3 regions of the Eubacterium segne genome follow, and region 1 is predicted to be linked to each of the others. Evidence: predicted binding sites of a transcription regulator. Region 1 holds the regulator's gene; each other region holds the start of a gene.

Region 1 (6,445 bases):
GCTGGCTACATATGCGTCAAGATGTATTGAAAATGAAATATTAATGTATTTAAGAAAAAACAATAAAACTAAGCTGGAGGTTTCTATAGATGAACCGCTAAATGTGGATTGGGACGGAAATGAATTATTACTTTCCGATATACTAGGAACCGATGAAGATGTTATTTCAAGAGGAATTGAAAATGAGGTGGAGAAAAGGCTTTTATATAAGGCTATAGAAAAACTAAATACCAGAGAGAAGGTAATTGTGGAAATGCGTTACGGATTAAACAACGTTGATGGGGAGGAAATGACGCAAAAGGAGGTGGCAGACAGCCTTGGAATATCCCAGTCATATATTTCAAGATTAGAAAAGAAAATAATTAAAAGGTTAAAAAGGGAAATAGTAAAATTTGAATAAATATAATAATTAAGAATAGGGAGCCATAAATTGGGCAAATTATATCTATGAAAGATATTTTGCAGGGGGATTTTTATGGCTCTTTTTAAAGTTGAAATATGTGGTGTAAACACATCTAAGTTGCCGCTTTTAAGTGAAAAAAGAAAAAAAGAACTGTTTCAGGAAATAAAAAAAGGCAACATGGAGGCAAGGGAAGAATTTATTCAGGGAAATCTGCGACTGGTACTTAGTATTTTGCAGCGATTTTCCAACAGCAGTGAAAATGTGGACGATTTGTTCCAAATCGGATGTATCGGACTGATTAAGGCTGTGGATAATTTTGACGATACCTTAAATGTTAAATTTTCCACATATGCAGTGCCAATGATTTCAGGGGAGCTTAAAAGATTTTTAAGGGATAATGCATCCATAAGGGTAAGCCGTTCCATAAAGGACATTGCTTATAAGGCAATATATTGCAAGGAAAGCATAATAAAGGAAACTAATACTGAGCCTACCATTGAGGAAATTGCAAAGCACATTGGAGCAACACCGGAGGAAATTTTGTATGCCCTTGATGCCATTCAAAGTCCTGTTTCTTTGTACGACCCGGTTTATGACCAGGGGGGAGACACCCTTTATGTAATGGATCAGATTAGTGACAAAAAGAATAAAGAAGAAAAATGGGTGGAAAACATTGTACTAAATGAGGCTTTAAACGGTTTGTCAGACAGGGAGAGAAAAATAATAGATATGCGTTTTTTTAACGGAAAAACTCAGATGGAAATTGCAGATGAAATCGGCATTTCCCAGGCACAGGTAAGCAGATTGGAAAAAAACGCATTAAAAAGTATGAAAAATTACATGAAATAAGAGAATGTCCCGCTACAAATTGATAGACAAAACAGGGATACTGCATAAGATAATAAAAAAGGCTTTAAATGAGAATAGAGGATTTAAAAAGGAAAGAGGTTATAAACTGTTGCAATTGCAAAATATTAGGATGTGCAGATGATATAGCATTTGATATTTGCACAGGATGTATTGAGGCAATTATTGTGCCGGGACCAAGTAAATGGTGTGGATTAGTATGTAGTGATTACGAGTATGTAATCCCTTTTAAGTGTATTACCCAGGTGGGACCTGATATTATATTGGTAAAGGTAGATGAGGCGGAGGTTAAACATAAAATAAAGATGTTTTAGAGGTAATAAATACTCATAATCAGTGAAAAGCCTGGATTCTAAACCCTTGACCTTACAGGGAATATTATCTATAATTATGTGGTAAAAAAGAACCGGAGGAACAACTATGAAGTGTCCATATTGTGGAGAAGAAAATACAAAGGTTATTGATTCAAGACCGGCAGAAGAGAATAATGCCATTAGAAGAAGACGTCAGTGTGAAGTATGTAAGAAGAGATTTACCACGTACGAAAAGGTAGAATCCATTCCACTTATTGTTATAAAAAAAGATAATATACGTGAACCCTATGACAGAAGCAAAATTGAGGCAGGAATTTTAAGGTCATGCCATAAAAGACCGGTTTCCTATGAACAGATTGTTTCAGCAGTGGAAGATGTTGAAAATGCCGTATTTAACATGGAACAGAAGGAAGTTTCCAGTGCGGTTATCGGAGAACTGGTAATGGACAGATTAAAGAAATTAGACCAGGTGGCATATGTGCGTTTTGCATCGGTATATCGTGAATTTAAGGATGTAAACACATTTATGGAGGAACTGGCAAAATTACTTAAATAATTAAGTTTTAACATTTTAACCCTAAGGAGATTTAAATGCTAAATAAATTATACCCGGATACATACCTTGATTCCGTTGATGACATTGATTTTGAAATGTACTACAAAAAAGGTATTCGTGGAATAGTATCGGACATAGACAATACACTGGTGCCTCACGGAGCACCGGCAGATGAACATATAATTAAGGTTTTTGAAAAAATACATGGAATGGGAATAGATACATGTCTTATTTCAAATAATAAGAAACTAAGAGTTGAACCTTTTGCAAAGGCAGTTAATTCAAAATTCATATATGATGCTCATAAGCCTTCAAGGGAAAGCTATAAAAAGGCAATGGAGCTTATGAATACTGATAAAGAATCCACATTGTTTATTGGCGACCAGATTTTTACGGATATCTGGGGGGCAAACAGAACAGGTATAGAAACTGTAATGTTAAAGCAAATTGACAAAAAAGAGGAAATACAGATTATTTTAAAAAGAATACCGGAAAAATTAATTCTCTGGTTATGGAAAAGAAAAGTGCGTAAGTAATGAACCTACGCACTTTTTTTGTAGCAAAAGCCCGGCAAGCAATATCGTGCTCGCACGAAATATTATTTGCCGGGCGTAAGAACATCGAAAAGCTATGCTTTGAGATGTCCGCTAGCTAAAATCGGGTAGGAGTCAGCCTACTCGATGTTATGAAAAATATTTCTTTTTAATCTCTTCCACAGGCATATCTTTTCCCGTAAATAACTTAAAAGCTTCAGCTCCCTGATATAACAGCATATATATGCCGTTAAAGGTAGGACATCCATGTTCTTTGGCAATTTTTAAAAGCTTAGTTTCCATTGGATTATATATTACATCTGAAACAATAAGGTTTTCATTAAAAATTGAAAAATCCTTCACTATACAATTATCAGTATTTGGTGCCATGCCAACAGATGTGGCATTGGTTAAAATCTTACTGTTTGAGATAGCTTCGTTTAATATATCGTCATTGCCTAACTCAATAAGCTTTGCATCACAATCTGTGTTGGAATTAACCATATCAACCATTTTTTCTGCTTTTTCCCAGAACCTGTCCTTAATACTGAAAAGGTTGATTTTTTTAACACCATCTAATGCTGCCTGAACAAAGATGGAAGATGCTGCACCACCGGCACCAAGAAGAGTCATGGTTTCGCCCTTAATATCAAAACCTGCATCCTTTACTGACTGCATGTAACCTATGCCGTCAGTGTTATGACCTATGTATCTGCCATTTTCATTTACAACGGTGTTTACGGCACCAATCATTTTAGCAGCAGGAGATAAATCATCTAATAACTCACAGATTGCGGTTTTGTCAGGCATTGTACAGTTAAAGCCTGCGACATTTAATTTTTTTAATCCTTCAAAAGCTGTTTTTAAGTTATCTTCCTTAACATCAAAACAAAGATATACATAGTCAAGTCTTAAAAGTCTGAATGCTTCGTTATGCATTAAAGGGGATTTGCTATGTGCCACGGGACTTCCCAAAAGTCCGGTGAGTCTTGTATGTCCTGTAATTTCATTGATACATCCCATATGAAAATTCCACCTTTCAAATAAAATCCTTATTAAGTATAAAGTGTCAGGGAAAAAATGTAAACCTTTGCATTGACTAAATTTAAAGGCTAAACTATACTCTATTTATTGTCAACGTGGAGGTTACAAATGAAGGAAAAGAATTTCGGGAAAATAACTTTGTCAAATAATCAGGCAAGAGTTTGTGTTCCGGTTATGGGAAAAACTACGGAAGAAGTATTACAGCAGTTAAAAAGTGTCGTAGAAATGGAACCGGATATAATAGAGTGGCGGGGAGATTTTTTTGAAACCGATAACAATGAAGGATACCTGAATGTCCTAAAACAAATGAAAGACGTTAATGAAAATATTCCTGTTATATTTACAATAAGAACAGATTCAGAAGGTGGAAATAAAAAGATAGGTTGGAATGAATATTGTGATTTGTGCTTATTTATTGCAGAAAAAGGCAAAGAATTTAATGTAGAATTTGTGGACGTGGAAGTATTTAAGGATGATAAGGCTAATGAATTGATTAATAGCCTTCATGAAAAGGGAATGAATGTTATAGGTTCTAATCATCATTTTGACAAAACTCCGGACAAGGAAGAAATGGTGAAAATATTAAGCACCATAGAAAAATCAGGGGCAGATGTTTGTAAATTAGCAGTTATGCCAAGGGATAAAAAAGACGTCGAAGTGTTAATTGAAGCATCAAAGGAGACAGATGAAAAAATAAAGGCACCAATTATTACAATGTCTATGGGTGAATTAGGAGCCGTAACAAGGGTTATACCTAAAATCACAAAAACTTCAGTTACCTTTGCAGCAGGAGTAAGTGCTTCAGCACCGGGACAGCCTGGTATTAAGGTTGTGAGAAAGCTCTTACAGGAAAACAAACATTGCCCTTTGCAGGGAAACATAGCCATAATAGGATTTATGGGAACAGGAAAGACCACGGTTTCTTCTGCATTATCAAAAATAACGGGACTTAAGGAAATTGACGTGGATGCGTATATAGTAGAAAAGGCAAAAATGTCCATAAGTGAAATTTTTGAAAAATACGGTGAGGAATATTTCAGAAACTTAGAAACAGAAAGCCTTAGGGAAATTGCAAATAACAAAAATCAGATAATTTCCTGTGGCGGCGGTGCCGTGTTAAAAGATGAAAATGTGGACATACTAAAAAACAGCGGAACTATTGTACTTCTTACAGCTACACCGGAAACAATATTTGACAGGGTAAAGGATCATACCCACAGACCGATACTTAACAATGACATGAGTCTTAGCCATGTAAAAAGTCTTATGGAGAAGAGAGAACCAAGGTATCAGTCAGTAGCGGATATAAAGGTTAATGTGGATAGTAACGACAGAATTTTAACCTGCTACGACATGCTTTGTAAGCTGGAAGAAAAAGGTTGAAATATATTAGGATATATCATATAATAGGAATAACGTGAGCAATCACAGACGAACTTTTAGGAGGAAATATTATGGTAACAGCAGGCGATTTCAAGAACGGTATTACAATTGAATACGATGGAAAGATTTGTCAGATTATCGAATTTCAGCATGTAAAACCGGGAAAAGGCGCAGCGTTCGTTAGAACAAAGTTAAAAGATATTAAGAGTGGCGGTGTTGTAGAAACAACATTCAGACCAACTGAAAAATTTGAAAATGCTCATATCGACAGAAAGGATATGCAGTACTTATACAATGATGGTGATTTATATTACTTCATGGATGGAGAAACATATGACCAGATTGCCATCGGTTCAGAAAAAGTTGGAGATTCTTTGAAATTTGTAAAGGAAAATGAAACAGTAAAGATTTGTTCATGCAAAGGCGATGTATTTGCCATCGAACCACCTATTACAGTTGAATTACAGATTACAGAGACAGAACCTGGCTTCAAGGGAAATACAGCTACTAATGCTACAAAGCCGGCAGTAGTTGAAACAGGAGCTACAGTATATGTTCCTTTATTTGTTGAACAGGGCGAAACAATTGTTATTGATACACGAACAGGTGAATACTCAAAGAGAGTATAAAAAGATACCTTAAATAAAAAAACGAGACCAATGAGTGCTTGCATTCATGGTCTCGTTTTTTTATAATGACTTTAGATAATTTTTTGAAGGAGGACACGAAAGTGAAAAGAATTATTAGTATTTTATTAACGATGGCAATGATGGTGTCGTTAATATCTGTCAGTTCAACTAATTTGACAAAGGCAGATGAAAAAAGTGATTGGCAGAAGAATGCCATAACAGCTCCGGTACAGGGAAAACTTGTGGGAGCAGGTTACATTGATATAAAATTCGATGGAACATTAGAAAATGCGTCAGGTTATCAGGTTTATTTTGATGGGAAAAATGAATGTGATTTAGTTGACGGAACTAAGGCTGTGATGACATTTGATGCCAAAGGGCTTTCTAAGGAAGCAAAGTGTGAAGTATACACTACACAGGTATCTGCCCATACGGCATATGTTGTAGCTACAATGGACGATGGAACAGAGGTTAAAAGTGATGAAGTAACTTTTTACGTTTCCAAAAAAGGTGTTGCCCTTGGTGCTGATATGAGTTCAACAGTTAAATTAAGTGATATGAACTGCGCATGGTATTATAACTGGGCACCAACACAGTTTAATTCCGTAGTTGATAATTTTAGCGAAATTCCTGTTGCACCTATGATATGGGGTAAGGATGTAATGGAGCATATTCCTGACATTACATCAAAGGATAAATATATACTTGGATTTAAT
Region 2 (6,445 bases), on a different contig from region 1:
ACAAAGGTCGGCACCGATTGCTACCTCTTCCATTTCTTCAAAACCTACAGCTTTAAGGGCAGCCCTTACCATGGCAGGAGTAACCTCGTCACCGAATTGCTTTACAAAGGAAGGGGCAATGGCTGCATATATAGGAGTATCACTTTTCAGTGCCAGCACTGTCTGGAAAATCTGGCTTTTATCCACAATAGCACTAAAAGGACAACTTACAAGACACATACCACAGGACACACACTGGTCATAATCGATGTCAGCTCTGCCGTATTCATCAGATTTAATGGCATTCATGCCACAGGCAGCTGCACAGGGACGTTCCTGTTTAATAATTGCATTGTAAGGGCATGCATTTAAACACTTGCCACATTTTATACATTTATCCTGGTCAATAACGGAATGACCATTTTCCATATGGATAGCTTTCTTTGGACAAACCTCAACGCATGGATGCTCAATACATCCCTGACATCCGTTGGTTACGAAAATCTTTTTTTCAGGGCATGCATGACATGCAAATTTTATAATGTTAATAAGAGGAGGGTCATAATACTTTTCATCAATGGCACTGGCATCTATTCCATCTGAAAGTGGTGCATGCTCAGACACTTTTCTAATAGGAAGTCCAATGGTAGCACGAAGACGTTCTCCTACAATGGCACGTTCAATAAAAATGTTATTGTAATATTTTCCAATTTCACCGGGAATGATTTTGTAAGGCAGTTCTTCAATTCGTGTGAAATCTCCGCCTTCAAAAGCCATTCTTGCAACTTCCGTAAATACCTTATGACGTATCTCCGTCTTGTTTGAATAAATTCCTCTCATGTATTTCTCCATTTCATATAATTCAAATAAAAAACAGTCATAAAAACTATTATTAATTATAACATAGCATACAAAATAAGCACAAGTAAAATATAGTTAATTTTTTAACAATATAAAACCTAAATCGGAAGGTGCCGGTGCAAATTATGAAACATTAGGGTATTTTTTTAGAAAAATATTTAATTTCGAATTTGTGGTTGAAATTTTCCTTTATAGAGTTGTATTATATGTTGTGGCGATAATGAGAATAGAAGAAAATGAAATTATAAAGGAAAAAAGAAATGACAAATATGAATGAGAAAATTGAAAATCCCTTAGGAACGGAACCAGTGGGGAAGCTGCTTAGAAAATTTGCAGTTCCAAGTATTATATCAATGCTTGTAATGTCTTTGTACAATATAGTAGATCAGATCTTTATAGGACAGTGTGTAGGAGAGTTAGGAAATGCTGCCACTAATGTTGCCTTTCCCTTTACCACCTTATGTATTGCTACGGCACTGGCTTTTGGAATAGGTGGAGCTTCAGGATTTAATTTAAACTTAGGTGCAGGAGAAAAGGAAAAAGCACCATATTTTATAGGCGTAAGTGCTTCAATGATGTTTATTATCGGTGTTGTTCTGTCTGTTGTGGGACTTACGGCATTAAAACCCCTACTTTTATTCTTTGGTTCAACAGATACGGTATTACCGTATGCCATGGAATATACAAAATATCTGGCATTGGGATTTCCTTTTGCCATTATTTCATCTGGTGGTTCACATTTAGTAAGAGCAGACGGAAGTCCGAAGTTTTCCATGGCCTGTAACCTTGTAGGCGCCATTGTAAATGTAATTTTAGATTACCTTTTTGTCATGGTATTTAACTGGAAAATGGCAGGAGCAGCAATAGCTACTGTAATAGGACAAATTTTAGCTTCAATTATGGTTATATGGTACTTGATTCATTTTAAAACCATTAAGCTTCACGGAAAGCATTTTGTACCACAACTTAAGATAGTAGGAAGAACTGTACATCTTGGAATGGCACAGTGCTTAAATCAGCTGGCAATTATGTTTGTTCAGGTTGTAATGAATAAATCACTGACATATTACGGTGCCCTTAGCCCTTATGGTGCGGACATTCCCCTTGCCTGTACGGGAATTGTAATGAAGGTTAATCAGGTGTATTTCTCCATATGTATAGGTGTGGCACAGGGAATACAGCCTATTGCCAGTTTTAACAGGGGAGCAGGTAAAAATGACAGAGTTAAAAAGACCTATAAGCTTGCCGTTTCCTGCAATACAATTATTTCAACTATTGCATTTATAATATTCCAACTGTTCCCAAGACAGATAATAAGCATATTCGGTTCAGGAAGCCCTGAATATTTTAGGTTTTCCATTAACTTTTTCAGAATATTTTTATTTATGACTTTCTTAGACGGAATACAGCCAATAACATCAACATTTTGTACTGTTATAGGGGAACCAAACAAGGGAACATTTTTGTCTCTTACAAGACAGGTTATATGCTTTATACCACTTATGATTGTGTTACCATATATTTTCCACAACTTTGGCTATTTAGGTATAGATGGTATGATGTATGTTGCACCGATATCCGACTTTTTAGCAGCAGTACTGTCGTTAATTGTAATTAAAAAGGTGTTTAAAAAGTTAGTTTAGAACATTTTGTATGAGGGAAAACTATAATTGGAGATTTTGTAAAAAAAAGAAGAAATATTTCAGAAATGTTGCAATTGCCACTGTACAAAATGGAATATGTTGTGCTATAATGCTTTAAGCATATACAAGATATAGTATTCGAGCTTGAGAGGGAGAAAAGATGGAAGTTTTATTGAGAAAGGTAATTAAACGAAACGGTCAGGAAGTTTCGTTCGACGTTAACAAGATTCTTAATGCTATAAGGAAGGCAAATAACGAGATTGCCCCTATACATAAGTTAAACGAGTATCAGATTGCGGCAGTGGGAAATCTTGTTGTTGACCAGATTGAAAAATCAAACCATGCAGTAGCAGTTGAAGATATTCAGGACATGGTAGAGAGAGGCATCATGGAGATGCGTGGATATGAGGTAGCCCAGAAGTACGTAAGATACAGATATACACGTGAATTAGCCAGAAAAGCCAACACAACAGATGATGGAATTTTGTCTCTTATTGATCAGATTAATGAAGAAGTTAAACAGGAAAATTCCAACAAGAATCCTACAATTAACTCCACCCAGAGAGATTATATGGCAGGTGAAGTCAGCAAGGATTTAACTAAACGTATTTTATTGCCGGAGGATATTGTTCAGGCTCATGAGCAGGGAATTATACATTTCCATGATTCCGACTATTTTGCACAGAAGGAGCACAACTGTGACTTAATTAATTTAGAGGATATGCTTCAAAATGGAACATGCATATCCGAAACTAAAATAGATACACCTCACAGCTTTTATACAGCCTGCAATGTTACTACACAGATTGTGGCACAGGTTGCCAGCAATCAGTACGGCGGTCAGTCATTTTCATTAGGACATTTGGCACCTTTTGTTCAGGTGAGCAGAGAAAAAATTACCAAAGAAGTTTTAGCTGAAAGAGATGAACTCAACTTGAATTACAGTGATGAGCAGGTAAAACAAATTGCCGAGAGAAGATTAAAGGATGAGATAAACCGTGGTATCCAGACTATTCAGTATCAGCTGATTACTCTTATGACATGTAATGGGCAGGCACCTTTTGTAACAATGTTTATGTATCTTGATGAGGTACCGGAAGGTCAGACCAGGGATGATTTGGCTACCCTTATAGAAGAGGTTTTAAAACAGCGTATTCAAGGTGTTAAAAATGAAAAAGGTGTTTGGATTACACCGGCATTTCCTAAAATTATATATGTTTTAGATGAAGATAATGTTACACCGGATTCAAAATACTGGGCACTTACGGAGCTTGCAGCAAAATGTACTGCCAAGAGAATGGTTCCTGATTATATTTCAGCTAAGGTTATGAAAGAAATGAAGCAGGGATGCGTTTATCCATGTATGGGCTGCAGAAGCTTCCTTACAGTTGAGGACAGCCAGAGAAACGCAGACGGAACCCACAAATTCTATGGACGTTTCAATCAGGGTGTTGTAACCATTAACTTAGTTGATGTGGCTTGCTCATCTAACGGTGATATGGAACTGTTCTGGAAAATTTTGGAAGAAAGACTGGAGTTATGCCACAGGGCACTTAGATGCAGACATGAGAGACTTCTTGGAACACCTTCAGATGTGGCACCTATTTTATGGCAAAACGGTGCTTTGGCACGTCTTAAAAAGGGTGAAACTATTGATAAATTATTATTTAACGGATATTCAACCATTTCATTGGGCTATGCAGGTCTTTATGAAATGTGTGTAAGAATGACAGGTAAATCTCACACTACTCCTGAAGGAAAAGAGTTTGCCATTAAGGTTATGCAGAAGTTAAATGATAAATGTGCTGAGTGGAAGGCAGCTGAAAACATCAGCTATTCCGTATATGGAACACCTATGGAATCTACTACCTATAAGTTTGCTAAGTGTCTCCAGAAGAGATTTGGCATTATAAAGGGTGTTACAGATAAAAATTACATTACCAACAGTTATCATGTTCATGTGACAGAAGAAATAGATGCTTTCAGTAAGCTTAAGTTTGAATCAGAATTTCAGAAACTTTCACCGGGTGGTGCCATAAGCTACGTAGAAGTTCCTAATCTTCAGGACAATATCGAAGCAGTAATTGAAGTAATGAAATTTATTTATGACAACATTATGTATGCTGAATTAAATACTAAATCTGATTATTGTGAGTGCTGCGGATACAATGGAGAAATTCAGATTGTATCAGACGAAGAGTCAGGAAAGTTAATTTGGGAATGCCCAAGCTGTGGAAACAGAAATCAGGATAAAATGAGTGTTGCCAGAAGAACATGCGGATACATTGGAACCCAGTTCTGGAATCAGGGAAGAACTCAGGAAATAAAGGATAGGGTACTTCATTTGTAAAAAATAATAGTTATAAAAATAAAGGAGATTGCTGTCGGACAGATGGCAATTTCTTTTTTTTATTTAGTGTGGTATAATAATCACAGTTATGTGCGCGGAATTAAGAGGGAGAGGTATAAAACGATGATAAAAGATCAAATAAGAAATATTATTATTAATGAAGTGGTAAAAAGTCCCGTGGTGGAGAAAATTAAAGAGGGACAGTTATCCTATATGAAATTAATGTCGTATTATAAATGTGCCATTATGGAAATAGAAACAAAGTTCAGGGTTTTAGATGAACAGTTTTCTTTAAGATACGACGATAATCCTATAGAAACCATAAAATCAAGGCTGAAATCCCCTGAAAGCATAATGAAAAAGGTTCAGAAAAAAGGTCTTAAAATGACTACCGATGATATTGAAAAAAATATTACGGATATTGCAGGAATCAGGGTTATCTGTTCCTTTAAGGAGGATATTTATAAACTGGCAAAATGCCTTCTTCAGCAGGATGATATAACATTAATTGAAAAGAAGGATTACATAAAAAATCCTAAGGAAAGCGGTTACAGAAGTCTGCATTTAATTGTGGAAGTACCTATTTTTCTGGAAGATGAAAAAAGAGCAATGAAAGTTGAAGTGCAGTTTAGAACCATAGCCATGGATTTTTGGGCAAGTCTTGAACATAAAATGAGATATAAAAAGGATGTAGATGAGGATTTGTTGACAGTATTATCTGAGAAACTCACGGAATGTGCAGAATTAAGTGCCAGCTTAGACGATAAAATGGAAAGTATCAAGAATTTAACAAAAGCTAAATAAAATAAGAAAGCAGGTGTAAATATGTTGTTTAATTTTGATGACATGGAAGAAACAATTCTTCACAACTTTAATGGTGGAAAGAATGACACAAAGGCAAAATGTTTATTGATGAAAACGTAAAGATACTTTATGGGACATTGGAGCCGGGCTCATCTATTGGTCTTCACACCCATGAAAAAAACAGCGAGACAGTTTATTGCATATCAGGAGAGGCTACTATTATCATGGATGGAAAGACGGAAATATTAAAGCCGGGAATGTGTCATTATTGCCCTATGGGACATACTCATGGAATGGAAAATAAAGGCGATGAAGATTTAGTGATTTTTGCTGTTGTACCAAATCACGAAAAATAAATTTTGTATGTTTTTTATATGAATATTTGAAATAGTTTTAATTTGCATAATATTCACATATTTGATAAAATCGAAACATATCACATATGTAAAGAGGTATGTATATGAACGGCGAATCATTTTATAAAAAAATGCTGCATGACCACAACGCAGTTTATTTTACAAAGGAAAATTTTGACATCCGAAATGACGGAACCATGGATGTTAGCAGTCAGTTACAGGACGCAGTATACTCTGTTGTAAAAAGGCAGGGGTATGGCGTCCTTTTTGTGCCAGAGGGAAAATATCTTATAAGTAAAACAATTTATATACCAAAGGCTGTAAGAATTATAGGATATGGAGAAGAAAGACCGGAGTTTATATTAAAGGATAATGCAGAAGGCTTTAATGAACCGCATCCTGAGCAAAAAGGAGGATACAAGTATCTTTTCTGGTTTGTAAATATGATGGCA
Region 3 (6,445 bases), on a different contig from region 1:
GTTAGATTTCTGCACCCTCTCTCTAATTGTCTAATATGTGACTCACTACAATCCACCATATCTCCTGCTTCACCGGGAGATATATTTAGTTTTGTTCTTATTTCTTTTAGTTTGTCTCCAACTGCTAATTTATTGTATTTCATTTTTACCTCAATTCTGTTAGTTATGTTCTCTAGCATCTGTTTATTTTGTTGAAATACATTACTAGTAATGTTTGTTATAAATGAACACTTACATTTTCATAAGTTAGCACGCCTGCATCTCTAATGACTGTTTACCACAACAGAGGAAACGCCTTAATTTCCATCTCATTAGTGACTTCTTTTGATCTGACCGTCGTCAGTATAAGTTTGAATTGCTACGATGACTACATCACCGATTACGGCATAAGCAAATCTAGCCATTACTGGCAGAAGTTTTTTTCTTATTATCTGTAAGTCTGTGTCATTGGGTTGGTAATCAATGACTATGTAATTATTCTATGTTAAATAAGAAGATATTCGTACACACGAAATTGTGGAATTTAATAATAATCCCCACAAATTTTAGTGGGTAATTCGAAATTCAATAAAAAAAGAGCCGATTTGCACTGGCCCTAATTTTATGACAGATTGTTTTATAATTCCTTTATTGAAAAATATAAAATCATATCACAACCTATTATTCTTATTTTATCTAATTTTAAAATGCTTACTGGAACGTTGAATTTGGTAAATTTTCTAGACTTGGATATCTTATATAACACTGCATCCATTATTTCATCCCTGTGTTGTTTAATAAATTCTATCGAATATGTTCCTTTAAAAACCTCAACACTAACAAAATCAAATGTATTTTCATTAGGATTATCTATGTCTCTTGAAACTATAATACCTGATTCTCTTATAAACATATATTCGAGTGCAGGATGTTCTTTTTTCTGCTTTTTTACCTTTTCAGCTCTTTCCCTATTCTTTGCATACGTTTGTCTATTTGAATGTCTTTTATACAAAGCCATATGTATTAATTCCAGTGGATTTTTCTCTTCACTAATCATTCTTGCATTATATGCGGTATGACATGTAGGATTTTTGTATTCCACAAAATCATAAATTGCATCTGCAAATTCATCTGCAAATTTCATTTTACGAGCCTCTTTTTTATATTTATCTCTAATAAATATATCATCGCCTTCTCTTCCAATATATTTACTTAAAACTGTTAAAGCTTCATTAATTTCATCTTCTGTAATATTTTCACAATACTCTTTATATTTTTTTGAATTCTTATCAATTACTTCCTTTGTTATCAATTCAATTACTCCTTTTCATTATATATTGTAATAATATTCGTTAGATTTGTAATCCCCTTTTCTATAACAATAAAGAGCCACACTATGTGACTCCTTACACTAATACCATATACTATTATATAATTATATATTTTATAATTAAACAATATATAGCATAATTAATTTTCATTAGGCAACTCTTATCTTCATTATTCTTTCTACTATTTCATAAATAGCTTTATTTGTTTTCATGTCATTTTGCTCAAGCAATCTCATAATCTGCACATCATAATAATTGTCATTAGTATTACCAATCAAATAGTCTGCCGACTTTTGATATATTATACACATCTTTTTTAACACTTCTGATGGTATAGTTGCTCCATGTTCATATCTTGCAAGTGTATTAATATGAATATCAAGCTTCTCTGCAGCTTTTTCTTGAGTTAATTTGCTTTCCTCTCGACTTTCTTGAAGTCTATTACCTACTTTGTCACTGTCGTAATAATCCTTTCTAATCGGGTCTGACCCAGATTTCATAATGTCTATCTTCAAATGTGTTGTCTCCTTTTGTTATAATACAAATTTAATGTTTTAAGTTTGTACTCACAAAGGATGGGAAACTTTTCCTTGTAAGCGATTGCTAATTAACTACGCCTGTTTAGCAACACATAGTAACTAGTTAATTTGCTGATCTTTTACCTTGGTTAATTTCCGTCTAACACTCCTATTTCAATACTGTTATCGCTCTAGGGCATGTTGGATATCTTCTTATGTATCCTAACTTTTCAAGTGCCTTTAAATGTCCAGCTATAGAAGATGTAGAAGTAAAACCTGTTTTTTTGCACAACTCTCTTACGGTTGGTGCAAATCCAAATTCTTTAATAAAGTCTATGATGCATTCATATGTCTTTAACTGTCTCTCTGTTAACTGACTTGTATAAGCCATCCTGGTTCACCTCCTATTATTAAGTTTCTCTGATACTACTGTTTAATTTTCTTTTACAAATTGCAAACAAGCCTACGTATGCAATTCTTTGCTTTATACTTATTTCCGGATCAAAGTATTATCGAATGTGTGTTCGATTCCTTTAAGCATTGTAATTATATTACTTTTGAATTGATATGTAAATACCCAAAATTGAAAACATACATTTATATACTAAATACTAAAACGCTGATGTCATCCCAAACACCAGCGTAAAAAAACAATACATAATGCATTATTCTAGATTTCTTTTGGCTTTACTCTTTCACATTTCCATATATTACTCATTACAACGACCAATTCATATAATATAGCCTGTTCTGCATTCCTAGGATTTTGATCTTTAGCAACCGGAGATAATGACACTCTTTTTGCTAATGCTCTCTGTATTTCATGTTCATATATTGGATCTGCAATAAATGTCACGCCTGACTGTACTTCCCTTACTTCTACATTTATAAGCTTCATTCCTGCTACAAAAATATTCTGTTCTATGTAATCTAGGGCATCATATGCATCCTTATCTATAAAAATAGCATCTGCCATAGGTGCCAGTTGCATTATTAATCTAGCATATCCTACGTTATCTAAACTATTTGTTGGAACTATACTCCAAAATTTGCATCCACTTTCACTTTCACAAACTTCAAAACCCTGTTCTTTGACAATTGCACACATTTCGACAAATTCTTCAAATGTTTTTTCTTCTAACTTATCATCTGTAAGAACCACAACTGCTTTTTTTCCCTTATTGGGGAACAATTCACATTTATTCTTTTCATTTTCTCTGATTGTTCTTTCTTTTACATTTTCAAATACTTTATCTATCTGCATATTCTTTTCCTCCTTATCTAAAGGGTGTTTCCACACCATCTAACGCTTTGTCCACCTGTATAAATTCTTCATTCATTTTTTCATATACTTTTTCTTTTTCACTTAAAATTGCATTGTACAACTCAGTTCTGAATTCCTTTGTTATCGGGAAACAAACATCTTCATATTTTTTTCCTTCATCTCCTCTGTTCACTAACTGAGACGGCATTGCTACAAAAGAACCTTTTTCACTTGTCATAACCTTAATATTATTTATGACAAAGCACTTGTCTAAATAAACCCTGCCAATTGCTTCTAGATTTGTACCTGACATTGTATTGAGTGAAATTCCAATTTCCATTTTATCATCCAGCCCTTTCACTTCATACTCGTTAACACCTTCTTTAAAGTTTTTCAGAATATTTCCATATAACTCATCTCTGAATTCTTTTGTCGTTGGATTGCAATATTCTTTGTATACTGGCTTTCCATTATCATCAACAGACTTACTTTTGTAACTTGGCATTGACACAAACAGTTCACCATTTTTATTTTCTCTTACAGTAATTCCTGTAACTATAAAACATTTATTAAATGTTACTGATGCATACGCTTTTGTACTTCTTTCTTGATTTTTTGTTTTAAAAATTCTTATACTATAATTCATTTACATTTCTCTCCTTCCAATTAATTTATTCCTATTATTTCTTCTAAACATTTTCTTTCTTCCCTGTCTAACTCAATATCGAAATGTCCCCATTTTTTACTTGAACTAAGCGCTGCTTTGTTGCAAATCTTTTTAGCAATGCGACTTAACACGCACATTTCTTTCATTGATTTTAGTATTACCTTTATCTGCATTGCTTCATCTTTATTTCGCTCTTTGTCATAATTTTCCAGTTTCTTTGAATAACATTTTGCAAACTCATCATATTCATCCTGACCAATGCGCCTAGTAACAACTGTTTTCCCAGAACGTTCCCACTCATGCTGTAATGCTTGAAACAAATATCCTATTTCACGAGCTGACTCCTTATCATTTACATGTCTCATCCTGAATCTCCTTTCGTATTTTATTTTTCTTATTGTAGGTGCAAAAGAAAAACGCCCTATCAAATACTCCATTCACTACAATAGAATATTGATAAGGCGTTATTAAATTATTACTTAGTGTTTTCTAAGTGATGTTATAATTCTAACAGTTAGAAATTATTATGTCGAAAACTAGTATGGTCTTTATTTTGTTATTTTTAAGTCTATGTTGGTCTTTTTTATGTAAATTACTATGATTCAGCTAACTTTTAACGAATTTTTTTAACAATCTCTGTCATTCATTGTTTTTTCAAGCACTTTAGCTCTTTTTATCCATTTAATCACCTTAACTTTTTATTCATATGCCTTAATACTTGGGAACAGCGTAAGTTTCAAGATGTTGTTGAAGTTGCGTACCAAGGAATAAATACAACTGCTGATAAAGTTGAATATGTCAACAAAGGTGTTCCAATTTTGCAGGGCAAGCATATTACTTCTGGAAAAATAGATTATAAGAATGTACGCTACCTTGATAAAGAAAAATATGAACCAATTTATTATCCTAAATATGTTCCAAAGGCTAATGATATTCTATTGGCAAACGATAAATGATGTATGTTTTTGCAAGAACAAATTTCTTCTCTGCCATAAGCTTCTGTTCAATAATATCCTGAATATCTTCAACTGCCATCTCATCAAAGCCACGGTTTTCAATAGAAGCTAATATATTATAAATCTGTTCCTCACTAATTCTTTCTTCCTGGTCGACTTCTGTGTTCGCCTTCTGAATAGCTGATACAATTTTGTTACGATCATAAGTAGCTCTATGACCGTCACGTTTAATAACACTTATCATTTTTTTCGTTCCTTCTTTCTTCTTCATATATCATGTATACAGCATTAAAAATACGATAATAATGCTGTTCTATATTAAACACAATTAAATACATTGTGCTTTTTAGGCAATAAAAAAGCGATGTGTTAAACTATGATAATCAAGTAAGGTGTTTAACTCTTTCGCATGCATTAGGTTATAGCACTAAGCTAAATGAATGTCTACCAAATATTGCGAAAATCAAAAAACAAAAACACAATATATAGTGTTTGCAAAATGAATGCCCTAAATAAAGGGATGGAACAAAAAAAGAAAAATTGTCAAGTGAAAAATAAATTAATTTAATTAAGTGATATATATTTTATTTGAATGCAATTATAAATTTAAAGAGAAAAGTATATTGCATATGTGAATGAAATTAAAAATCATTCTTCATCTTGATTCGGTTTTCTTTTCGTTTAAGGGCACAGTCCCACTCGGCCTGCTGAAATTCATTTTCAATGATAAGCGGTGGAACTTTTGTTGGTCTGTTATTAGCGCCCATTGCAACCATTACAAAGAAAGCTCTGTTAATAGGGTGGCGCATTCCTTCATTATTTTCAACATAAGTATCTATGCGAACTTCCATTGAAGTGTTTCCGGTATATGTTACATAACCAATAATTACCAGCAAATCATTTACATAGGCTCCATCTTTAAAGTCTAAATGGTCGATTGCAGCAGTTGTTACATTATTGCAGCCGGAATGGCGCTTTGCAACAATTCCTGCAATTTCATCAAGCATAGAAAGTAATGCTCCGCCAAATAAACGACCGCCACCATTTAAATCACATGGCTTTATTACATGTACCTGCTCAGTCCTTGAAAAAGAGACTGTTTTTCTATTAATATTTTTTCTATTCATATATAAACACGCTCCTTTGTTACATCGTAAGAGTAAAATTATTTTATAACATACATACATATGTCATATTAGAATCCAAAGTATAATGCAATGATTCTTTTAGTTCTGCTAAAAGTTCTTCTGCATCTTCGCTATTCATTGCCTCCTCATAAACCTTTTGTGCCTCTTGCAAATCATCCGGTATCTCATCATTTAATAAATCGTACGCCTTTGATAAATACGAATCTGATAAATACTTATAGAATACTAACCCTAATAAATATGTCTTATATTCATTCGCATCAATCTTACCTCTTAATACATCCGCCCCACTCCATAAAACCTGAAGTAAGTCCTTTCCTTCTGTCATTTTACTCCTCCTTTATTTGTCATATATGTTTCTTAGATTTCTAATCGTTTAAATATAAATTTTCAACCGCTTATTTCACATAATTTGTTACCTTTATATTTTAATATATATTTCTTAATTTTCCAATTAAAAATATATTGCTCAAAAAAACATCAAGAACGACAAAATTTGCTACTGTCATTAGCATTAATTTTATTTTCCCGGACGACATATCATCACCAACCCACCATTATGATAATTGCCCAAGCATACTC

What was found. The regulator NrdR, encoded in region 1, represses ribonucleotide reductase genes. The targets are predictions, from matches to a motif close to CACNANATNTNGTG.
Region 2: the regulator NrdR is predicted to act here: its motif matches at 2,607-2,620, upstream of nrdD (anaerobic ribonucleoside-triphosphate reductase).
Region 3: the regulator NrdR is predicted to act here: its motif matches at 5,193-5,206, upstream of H8S00_RS01405 (ATP cone domain-containing protein).

What each region holds. Positions count from the first base shown of each region.
Region 1 is NZ_JACOOZ010000005.1:9,055-15,499, forward strand. It holds gene sigE (RNA polymerase sporulation sigma factor SigE) at 1-400, shown strand, start outside; gene sigG (RNA polymerase sporulation sigma factor SigG) at 476-1,252, shown strand; gene H8S00_RS07875 (PRC-barrel domain-containing protein) at 1,321-1,584, shown strand; gene nrdR (transcriptional regulator NrdR) at 1,691-2,140, shown strand; gene H8S00_RS07885 (YqeG family HAD IIIA-type phosphatase) at 2,176-2,676, shown strand; gene H8S00_RS07890 (shikimate dehydrogenase) at 2,824-3,696, opposite strand; gene aroD (type I 3-dehydroquinate dehydratase) at 3,826-5,100, shown strand; gene efp (elongation factor P) at 5,172-5,729, shown strand; gene H8S00_RS07905 (glycosyl hydrolase) at 5,831-6,445, shown strand, end outside.
Region 2 is NZ_JACOOZ010000012.1:41,698-48,142, forward strand. It holds gene H8S00_RS13440 (4Fe-4S dicluster domain-containing protein) at 1-819, opposite strand, end outside; gene H8S00_RS13445 (MATE family efflux transporter) at 1,110-2,483, shown strand; gene nrdD (anaerobic ribonucleoside-triphosphate reductase) at 2,644-4,833, shown strand; gene H8S00_RS13455 (GTP pyrophosphokinase) at 4,957-5,637, shown strand; gene H8S00_RS13460 (cupin domain-containing protein) at 5,736-5,993, shown strand; gene H8S00_RS13465 (glycosyl hydrolase family 28-related protein) at 6,098-6,445, shown strand, end outside.
Region 3 is NZ_JACOOZ010000001.1:291,556-298,000, forward strand. It holds gene H8S00_RS01370 (helix-turn-helix domain-containing protein) at 1-143, opposite strand, end outside; gene H8S00_RS01375 (hypothetical protein) at 617-1,291, opposite strand; gene H8S00_RS01380 (helix-turn-helix domain-containing protein) at 1,460-1,825, opposite strand; gene H8S00_RS01385 (LexA family protein) at 1,998-2,219, opposite strand; gene H8S00_RS01390 (hypothetical protein) at 2,499-3,092, opposite strand; gene H8S00_RS01395 (SpoVG family protein) at 3,106-3,738, opposite strand; gene H8S00_RS01400 (hypothetical protein) at 3,759-4,124, opposite strand; gene H8S00_RS01405 (ATP cone domain-containing protein) at 4,684-4,986, opposite strand; gene H8S00_RS01410 (acyl-CoA thioesterase) at 5,357-5,842, opposite strand; gene H8S00_RS01415 (type I restriction-modification system subunit M N-terminal domain-containing protein) at 5,886-6,191, opposite strand; gene H8S00_RS01420 (C40 family peptidase) at 6,384-6,445, opposite strand, start outside.